One region of the Pseudonocardia nantongensis genome, then DNA from elsewhere that is predicted to be linked to it. Evidence: predicted binding sites of a transcription regulator. Region 1 holds the regulator's gene; each other region holds the start of a gene.
What was found. The regulator LexA, encoded in region 1, represses DNA repair genes until DNA is damaged. The targets are predictions, from matches to a motif close to CGAACACGTGTTCG.
Positions count from the first base shown of each region.

Region 2: the regulator LexA is predicted to act here: its motif matches at 1,893-1,906, upstream of ACLFMI_RS07170 (BldC family transcriptional regulator).
Region 3: the regulator LexA is predicted to act here: its motif matches at 1,840-1,853, upstream of ACLFMI_RS12000 (CoA transferase subunit A).

Region 1 is NZ_JBKGXT010000013.1:66,482-69,710, forward strand. It holds gene ACLFMI_RS15530 (hypothetical protein) at 1-846, shown strand, start outside; gene lexA (transcriptional repressor LexA) at 904-1,662, opposite strand; gene ACLFMI_RS15540 (hypothetical protein) at 2,224-2,373, shown strand; gene ACLFMI_RS15545 (hypothetical protein) at 2,568-2,924, shown strand; gene ACLFMI_RS15550 (HNH endonuclease signature motif containing protein) at 3,191-3,229, opposite strand, start outside.
Region 2 is NZ_JBKGXT010000005.1:67,980-71,208, reverse strand. It holds gene ACLFMI_RS07180 (MinD/ParA family ATP-binding protein) at 1-1,189, shown strand, start outside; gene ACLFMI_RS07175 (hypothetical protein) at 1,259-1,492, opposite strand; gene ACLFMI_RS07170 (BldC family transcriptional regulator) at 1,578-1,790, opposite strand; gene ACLFMI_RS07165 (DUF4229 domain-containing protein) at 2,048-2,488, shown strand; gene ACLFMI_RS07160 (1,4-dihydroxy-2-naphthoate polyprenyltransferase) at 2,453-3,229, opposite strand, start outside.
Region 3 is NZ_JBKGXT010000009.1:119,600-122,828, forward strand. It holds gene ACLFMI_RS11985 (lyase family protein) at 1-33, opposite strand, end outside; gene ACLFMI_RS11990 (HAD hydrolase-like protein) at 74-721, shown strand; gene ACLFMI_RS11995 (MOSC domain-containing protein) at 768-1,673, shown strand; gene ACLFMI_RS12000 (CoA transferase subunit A) at 1,897-2,643, shown strand; gene ACLFMI_RS12005 (3-oxoacid CoA-transferase subunit B) at 2,644-3,229, shown strand, end outside.

The sequences.
Region 1 (3,229 bases):
GGGACCTGTGCGGTCACCGGGGTGCGGGAGGCGCAGGCCGGGGTCACCGACGTCGAGGATCTCGGGACCACCCCGGACGGCACGCTGTGGCTGGCCGACATCGGCGACAACCCTGCGCAACGGGACACGGTGCGGCTGGTGGTGGTGCCGCCGTCGGGCCCGGCACGGGTGCACGAACTCACCTACCCGGACGGCCCGCGTGACGCCGAGGCGATCCTGGTCTCCGACGACGGCGTCCCGCTGATCGTCGACAAGACCACCGGGGCGGCCGGGGTGTACCGTCCCGCCACCCCGCTGGACGGCGCGCCCGGCCCGGTCCCGATGACGCGGGTCGCGGACGTGGTGCTGCCCTGGTCGGGCACCAGTGGGGGGCCGCTCGGCCCGTCCGGGTCCCGCACCGTCACCGGTGCTGCGGTCGGTCCGGCCGGCAGCCCGGACCGGGTCGCCGCACTGCGGACCTACACCGATGCCTGGCTCTTCCGGCTGCCGGCCGGTGCGCCCGCCGATGCGGATGCGCTGGTGACGGCGCTGCGCGGGTCCCCGCTGCCGGTGCCGCTGCCGGACGAGCCGCAGGGGGAGGCGGTGGCGCTGGACGGGCAGGGAACCCTGCACTCCGGCAGCGAGACACGCGGTCTCACTCCGGCGGCGATCCGGGTGGTGCCGGGGGCCGCGGCCGCGGCGACCGCTCCGGCGGCCCCGGTCGTCGGCCAGCCGATGGTTGCGCCGCGGGTGGGCACCGTGCCGGACTGGCTGCCCGCCGCGGCCGGGAGCGCGGTCGTCGTGGTGCTGCTGCTGGCCGGTGCCGGGGCGATGGTGCTGCACGGTCGCCGTCGGCGCCGGGGCTGATCGGTCCGCCGCGACGGCACCGTCGGCGCTGGGGCGCCGACGGACGCCCGCCCGGTCTCAGAGGCGGCGCAGGACCGCCACCACACGACCGAGGATCGACGCGTCGTCACCCGGGATGGGCTGGTAGGCCTCGTTCGCCGGCATCAGCCAGATGTGCCCGTCCTTGCGGCGCAGCGTCTTGACCGTGGCCTCGCCGTCGATCATCGCGGCGACCACCTCGCCCTGCTCGGCGACCGGCTGCTGGCGCACGACGACCCAGTCGCCGTCGGTGATCGCGGCGTCGACCATCGAGTCGCCCTTGACGTTGAGCAGGAACAGCGTCCCCTCGCCGACGATCTCCCGGGGCAGCGGGAACACGTCCTGCACCGCTTCCTCGGCCAGGATCGGCCCGCCCGCGGCAATGTCGCCGATGAGCGGGACGAACGCCGGCGCGGGGCGTTCCGAGCGGACCGCCTCGGTGTCTGCATCGGTGCCGTCGCCGGCCGCCGCGGTCTCCGGGCTGCGCACGTCCACCGCCCGGGTGCGGTTCGGGTCCCGCCGCAGGAAGCCCTTGCGTTCCAGGGTCCGCAGCTGGTGGTGCACTGACGACGTGGAGGTCAGTCCGACCGCGTCGCCGATCTCGCGCACGCTCGGCGGGTAGCCGTACCGGTCGACCCAGTCCCGGATCACGGACAGGACCTTGCGCTGCCGGGGGGTCAGCCCGCGGGTGTCGCCGGGTTCGGGGAACTCCCGCACCTGCGCGGAGCCCGGGCTGGCGGGCGCTGCACCCCTGGACTCGCCGCTCGCGGACGCGTCTGCTGACTCGTCGGCTCCCATTGCTTTCGCCTCCTCTGGTGTACCGGCTCGAACAGTAGCCGCCACCGGGCAATTCGCCAAACATGCGTTCGAACGACACGCCGGTGTGTCGTGGCTTCCGTCGGCGTCCGGTGGTACAACATCGCACGAGCGTTCGATCGAACAACAGTGCGATCACGTGTGGCTGACCGGCACCGACGGTCAGCACGCGGGGGAGAGGTGGCGATCGTGGTGACGACGATGACGACAACGGCACTCAGGGCATCGGCGAGGACTGCCGTGCCGGTGAGGTCTGTGGTGCCGGTGAGGTCTGCGGTGCCGGTGGAGGCTGCGGTGCCGGTGGAGGCTGCGGTCCCGGTGGGGCCTGGGGCGCCCGTGGAGGCTGCGGTCCCGGTGGGGGCAGCGGTGCCCGCAAGGACTGCGGCGCCGGCGGAGGCGGCGGCGCCGGGGAGACCGCGTGGTGCGGTGCCGCCTCCTGTCCGGTCGCGGGGGCGTGCGATGTGTCCGCAGACGTTGCCGGACCGTGCCCGGACCGAATCGGCGTCCCCGGGACGGGGTGGTCCGGCGCCCCTGGGCGGCACGGTGCGGGCTGCCGGGGTGCTGCTCGCCTCCGCCGCGGCCGTGGTCGGGCTCGGCGTGCTCGCCGAGCTGTCGGCGGCCGTACAGGCGCCGGCGAGCGCGCCCACGTCGGTGTCCGCTCCGGTCTCGGTGCAGCACTCGGCGCCGCGCTGACGATCACGGGTTCCGGTCGCGATCCGATTCTGTCGGTGGCCGGTGCTACACAGCTCGCACGCCCGTTCGACGGCCCCGGGGAAGGGTCGCCGGAGGGTGCGCAGGATATGCGGCCGGCTGTGGCCGGGCGTCGAGTGCGATCGGCGCGTGCGTCCCGGTGAGCCGGGGCGGGCGTCCCGGAGGCAGGAGGAGTCATGCCAGAGCTCGAGGTGCGGGAGCAGGTCCGGCGGGTGGCGCGTCCGGCGGCGCGCCGGCCATGGGCGGCGCCGTGTACCGGTCCGCGGCGCCCCCGGTCGGCGGTGCCGGCGCCGCGCACCGTGCGGCCGCTGGACCGGCGCTGCGTGGCACCGCCCCGTGTCCGCCGGAGCGTGGCGCGTGCCGGCAGCCGCATCGACCGGCTGCTGGCCCCGATGGCGGTGGTGCTGGCGTCGGCGACCGTCGTCGTGCTGCTCGGCCTGCTCGGCAATGTGGCGGCCGGTTGGAACGGCGCGCCCGCGGCCGCGCCGACCGGACCTGGGGGGTCCGCGGTCGAGGCGACGTTCGTCCGTTGAGTTCGGAGCGGGCCGCCACGTCCGTGTGCCAGTAGTTCTCGGGCCCGGCCGGCATCGTAGGGCGCTCGGACGATCCATCGGGTGGCCGGCGCGACTGTGGCGGACGGATCCACGTTGCGCGCTCCGCGTTCGCGGGCGTCCTCGATGATCACGGGAGCGATCGAGTTTCGTGGCGGGTGGACGGCGTCAGTCCCCTCCAGCCGGTGCGAAGCGCCTTCCCCGTTCGACACGCCGCGTCGAGAGTCATCAACGTCCTGGCCAGGGATCTAGAACGGTGGCGGATCGCCATCCGGCTTCGGCGGTGG
Region 2 (3,229 bases), on a different contig from region 1:
GCCGTGGGGCGCCGCACCCGAGGCGAGACCGGCACGCCGGGAGAGCCCCGCGCCGTCCGGGGACACCGGCCGTCCGCGCCGCGCCGGCTGGGACCGGGAGACCACCGATGAGGCTCCGACCGGCGGGGACGCGACGCTGCGCCGGCCCCCGCCCGCAGACGCCCCGGCGGCGGCGAACGGGCGGGCCCGCAACGGGCGGCCCCGATGGACCGCACCCGAGGCCGTCGAGGCCCGGACCGCGCAGCACCGGCGCGGCGACAACCCGCACAGCGGTGGCCTGGACCTGGCGCCGTCGCGGACCAGCCACAGCACCCGGCGCCCGCCGAGGAGCGGCTGGCGGCGCGCCGTCCACGTGCTGACCCGTGGACTGGTCAACCCGGGGGAGAGCCCGGCGGAGCTGCACGAGCGGGAGCTGATGTCCCGGCTGAGCCGCCCGCTGCTGACCGCACACAAGATCGCGATGCTGAGCCTCAAGGGCGGCGTCGGGAAGACCACGGTCACCGCCACGCTCGGCGCGACCTTCGCCGCGAACCGCGGCGACCGGGTCGTCGCGGTGGACGCCAACCCGGACCGCGGCACGCTGAGCCAGAAGATCCCGCTGGAGACCACGGCGACGGTCCGGCACCTGCTGCGCGACGGCGACCGGGTGCGCCGCTACACCGACGTCCGTGCCTACACCTCGCAGGGCGCCTCCCGCCTGGAGGTGCTGGCGAGCGAGCAGGACCCGGCCGTGTCCGAGGCGTTCAGCGAGGACGACTACCGGCGCGCGGTGGACCTGCTGGAGCACTTCTACAACCTGGTGCTCACCGACTGCGGCACCGGACTCATGCACTCGGCGATGTACGGGGTGCTGGGGATGGCCGACCAGCTGGTGATCGTGTCGTCCGGCTCGATCGACGGTGCGCGCAGTGCCTCCGCGACGCTGGACTGGCTGGACGCCCACGGCTACACGAGCCTGGTCGGCAACGCCGTCGTCGTCATCAACTCGGTGTTCCGCCGGGCCGGTGGCGGGGTGGACCTGGACCGGGTGGCGGAACACTTCGCCGGCCGCTGCCGGGCGGTCGTGCGGGTGCCGTTCGACCCGCACCTGGAGGAGGGTGCCGAGATCGACCTGGACCGCCTCGAGGGGCCGACCCGGACGGCGCTGCTGGAACTCGCCGCGGCCGTCGCGGACGGCTTCCCGGTCTGACCGGGCTCCCGACACGCCGGAGGCGGTCCACCGTGGTGGACCGCCTCCGGTAAAGCCGTTCCCGGGTCGTCAGCCCCGTTGCTCGGGCGGTTCGTCCTGGTTGCGGACCTTCTCGTCGAGCTCGCGGAGGAAGTCCGGATCATCGTCCGGGCCGGTCGTGCGGGGCTTCTCGGTGCGCTGTCCGGAGGACCAGGGCAGTTCCGGTCGCGAGCCCGGGTCGGACACCATCTGTTCGGCCCGGAGGGTTCGCACGAGCAGGACGGCCACGATCGCCGCACCGAGCAGCAGGATCAGAAACAACATCAGGCCACCTCCGCTGTCCAGCGTAGCGAAGGTGGCCTGACGTACGGGTGAAGTGGCGGTTCGCCCGATCGATCGAGCGGGCGGGTCAGCGGATCCCGGGGCTGGCCTCGCTGGTCAGGTCGGCCAGCAGGCCGCGGACCTCGGACTCGCGGAACCGCCGGTGACCGCCGGGGGTGCGGATCGAACCGATGCGGCCTGCGGACGCCCAGCGGGTCACGGTCTTCGGGTCGACGCGGAACAGCGAAGCCACCTCGCCCGGGGTCAGCAGTCGCTCGGGTGCCTGCGTCGGTGCTGCCATGGAAGTCCTCCCGGAGGGTGCAGCGTGATGCTCGGTCGGCGCGCAACAACGGCGGTGCGCTCCGCGTTCCGGTCCATCGTGACACCTCAGACCCCAGGTACTCGAACGGTTGTCCGGAGGTAAAGGGTTCTTAAAGGGCAAACGCGACGGTCCGGGTCAATCGGACAGCGCGCCCGTCCGGCTCACACCGGTCCGCGAGCCCGGCGGTGTGCTCGGCCGGAGCCTCCACCTCCGCCAGCGTACGTATCCTTGCGGGCATGACCGCTCCGACTCCGCCGCAGGCCGCGGCGCGGGCCCGCGCCGACGAGCCCGGGCTGGCCGCGACCGTGGCGCTGTACACGCTGGCCCGGCTGGCCCTCGTGGCCGTGATCGGACTGGTGCTCGCCGCGGCCGGGGTGCCGCTGCTGATCGCCGCGCTGGTCGCGCTGGTCGTCGCGTTGCCGCTGTCGATGGTGCTGTTCCGGGGGTTGCGGGCCCGTCTGGACCGGGCGATCGCCCGGTCCACCGCCCGGCGTTCGGCCGAGCGGGAGGCGCTGCGCGCCCAGCTGCGTGGCGACGTCGGCCCGCCGCCTGCGCCGGCCGCGGACGGGGAGCCCGCCCCGACCGGCGCGTCCGAGGCTGCCGGTTCGGGCCCAGCGGAGGGCCCAGCGAAGGGCTCGGACTCAGCCGACGGCGAGGCCGACCGCGACCGCGGCTGACCAGGCCAGCAACAGCAGGCCGGTGTCGCGCAGCACCGGGATCAGCGCCGGGCCCTCGGCCCCGCTCAGCACGATCCGCACCGGCCGGACCGCGACGGGCAGCGCCAGCAGCGCGACGAGCAGGCCCGGCCGGTCGAACGCCGCCGCCACCGCCAGGGCGAACGGCAGCACCGCCAGCAGCAGGTAGAGCATCCGGGTGCCCTGCGGGCCCAGCCGCACCGCCAGCGTGCGCTTGCCGGCGATCACGTCGCCGGGGATGTCGCGCAGGTTGTTCGCGACGAGCACGGCGCAGGTCAGCAGGCCCGCGCCGACCGCGGCTCCGGCGGCCACGGCGTCCACCGTCCCGGCCTGGGTGAGCATCGTTCCGAGCACGGCGACCGGGCCGAAGAACACGAACACCGCGATCTCGCCGAGGCCGGCGTAGCCGTACGGGCGGCGGCCGCCGGTGTAGTACCAGGCGCCGACGATGCACAGCGCGCCGACGACGATCAGCCACCACTGCCCGGACACCGCGGTGAGCGCGATCCCCGCCACCGCCGCGATCCCGAAGCAGCCGAACGCCGCGGCCTTCACCGTGCCGGGTTCGGCGGCGCGGGAGCCGACCAGGCGTTGCGGGCCGACCCGGTCGTCGTCGGTGCCGCGGATGCCGTCGGAGTAGTCGTTCGCGAAGTTCACGCCGATCACCAGCGCCACCGCCACGACCAGGGCGAGCAGCGCGGCACCGGGGGCGACGGCGCCGGC
Region 3 (3,229 bases), on a different contig from region 1:
GCCGGACAGCGGACCGAACAGCTCGTTCGCCATGCGCACGAGTGTACGGATGGCGCAAAGGGATGATGGAGCCGTGCTGACCCACATCCTGCTCGACCTCGACGGCACCCTCGTCGACTCCGCACCCGGCATCCTCGGCTCGTTGCGCCGCGCGGTCGACGAGGTCGGCCTGGACGTCCCGGACGGCGCCCTGGGCACCCACCTGCTCGGCCCGCCGCTCTACGAGTCGCTCCCGTCGATCCTCGGTGCCGACGGGGCCGCGACGGTACTGCCGGTCTACCGGCGGATCTACGGCGACGAGGGGGGCCACCTGGACTCGACGCCGTATCCCGGCGTCGAGGAGCTGTTGCGGGCGCTGGCCGCGGCCGGGATCACGACGGCACTGGCCACCAGCAAGGCCGAGGTGTCGGCCCGCAAGATCCTCGCCCAGCACGGCTGGACGGACCTGTTCACCGAGATCGTCGGGGACACCCGGACCGCCGACCGGCCCAGCAAGGGGCATGTCGTCGCGGAGGCCCTGCACCGGCTGGGGCACCCGTCCGGACCGGATACCCCGCTGATGGTCGGCGACCGCCTGCACGACGCGCACGGCTCGGCCGAACACGGCCTGCGCTGTGTCGGCGCCGGCTGGGGCTACGCCGAACCGGGCGAGCTGGCCGCCGCCGGCGTCACGCCCGTGTACGCATCCGCGGACGAACTCCGGGTCGCGCTCCTCGGTTGAGGTCTTCCTCGCGAAGGGCCCGCAGGGCCCGGTAGACACCGGGGGCATGACGGTCCTCTCCCTGCACCGCTATCCCGTGAAGTCCATGCTCGGCGAGTCGGTCGAGCGCTCGACGGTGACGGCCCGCGGGCTCCTCGGCGACCGGGCGTTCGCGATCTACGACGAGGAGTCCGGAACCGTCGCCAGTGCGAAGGTGCCCCGGCTGTGGGCGGGGCTGCTGGAGTTCTCCGCCCGGTTCGCCGCCGATCCCGAGCCCGGCCGCCCGCTGCCCGAGGTCGAGATCAGGTTCCCGGACGGGTCGATGCTGCGCTCCGACGACGAGGGGGTCGACACCGCGCTGTCCGCGGCGCTGGGCCGCGCGGTGCGGCTGATCGCCGAGCCGCCGGAGGGCAGCCAGTTCGAGGAGGTCTGGCCGGAGTTCGACGGTCTGCCGGTCGACCAGCTGGCCCCCGAGGGACTGATCGAGGGCACGACCGCCCGGCGCGAGGACTCCGGCGAGCGGGTGAGCCGGTTCGACGTCTCCGCCTTCGGCGCCCCGGGCACCTTCTTCGACCTGTCAACCCTGCACGTGCTCACCGACTCCACGTTGGACCGGCTGCGGGAGCTGGCCCCGGACGCCGACTTCGACCCCCGCCGGTACCGGCCCAACGTGCTCCTGGACGGCACCGCCCCCGGCTTCGTCGAGAACGACTGGCCGGGTTCCGAGGCGCGGATCGGCGCGGTCGACCTGCGGTACTCCTTCGCGACCATGCGCTGCGTGATGACCACCCTGGCGCAGGGCCCGAAGGCCTCCGGGGTGCCCGAGGACCGGAACACGCTGCGGACCGTCGCCAAGCACAACCGGATCGAGATCCCGCAGGTCGGCGGCGTCTGGGCCTGCGCAGGGGTCTACGCCGACGTCCTGGCCGACGGTGAGATCGCCGTCGGCGACGAGCACACCGACCCCGCCTGACGACGCCGGTTCCGTCGCCGGTGCGACCCGCGCCGCCGGTGCCGCCCGCGCCGACGGCGGCAGGTGCGCCGGCGCCGACTTCGGCCCCGAAGGGCACCCTCGCCTCCACCGGGCCCCGGGGTGCCCCTCGGCATGCGCGCCGGTGCGCGCCTCGGTGTTCGCAGAGCGAACGTCTGTACGTTTGGCGAACGATCCGGTAGCCTGGGCTCGACGGAGGTGCGTGATGGACAAGGTGGTGGCGTCCGCCGCGGAGGCGGTCGCCGATATCGGTGACGGTGCGTCGTTGGCGGTCGGTGGGTTCGGGATGTCCGGGGTTCCGACGGTGTTGATCGCGGCGCTGTTGGAGCAGGGCGCGACGGACCTGGAGACGATCTCGAACAACCTGGGTGTGGACGGGTTCGGGCTGGGCACGTTGCTCGCGGCGGGGCGGATCCGGCGCACGATCGGCTCGTACGTGGGCAACAACAAGGAGTTCGCCCGCCAGTACCTGGCCGGGGAGCTGGAGGTGGAGCTGACCCCGCAGGGCACGCTGGCCGAGCGGTTGCGGGCCGGGGGTGCCGGGATCCCGGCGTTCTACACCCCGGCCGGGGTCGGCACGATGGTCGCCGAGGGTGGCCTGCCGTGGCGGCATCACCCGGACGGGACGGTCGCGATCACCTCCCCGCAGAAGGAGGTCCGCGAGTTCGACGGCGCCTCCTACGTCCTGGAGCGGGCGTTGACGCCGGACTTCGGGCTGGTCCACGCCTGGAAGGGTGACCGGCACGGCAACCTCGTCTACCGGCGTTCGGCGCGGAACTTCAACCCCGACAGTGCCGCGGCGGGGCGGGTCACGATCGCCCAGGTCGAGCACCTGCTCGAGCCCGGCGAGATCGACCCCGACGCGGTGCACACCCCCGGCATCCACGTGCACCGGGTACTGCACGTACCCGATGCGGACAAGCCGGTCGAGTTCAGGACGGTGAGCAAGTAGATGGCGCTCTCACGCGACGACATGGCCGCCCGGGTCGCCCGGGAGCTGCCCGACGGCTCCTATGTCAATCTCGGTATCGGGATGCCGACCCTGGTGCCCGGGCACATCCCGGCCGGGCGCACCGTGATCCTGCACTCGGAGAACGGGATCCTCGGCGTCGGCCCCTATCCGACAGACGACGAGGTCGACCCGGACCTGATCAACGCCGGGAAGGAGACCGTCACCGTCAACGACGGCGCCGCCTACTTCGGCTCGGCGGAGTCGTTCGGCCAGATCCGGGCCGGGAAACTCGACGTCGCCGTCCTGGGCGGGATGGAGGTCGCGGTGAACGGGGACCTGGCGAACTGGGCCGTCCCCGGCAAGATGATCAAGGGTATGGGTGGGGCGATGGACCTCGTGCACGGTGCCCGGCAGGTCATCGTGATGATGGACCACGTCGCCAAGGACGGTACGGCGAAGATCGTCGAGAAGTGCCGCCTGCCGATCACCGGCCTGGGCTGCGTCACCAAGATCGTCACCGATCTCGCCGTCATCGACGTCACCCCCGACGGCCTCACCCTGATCGAGACCGCCCCCGGCGTCACCG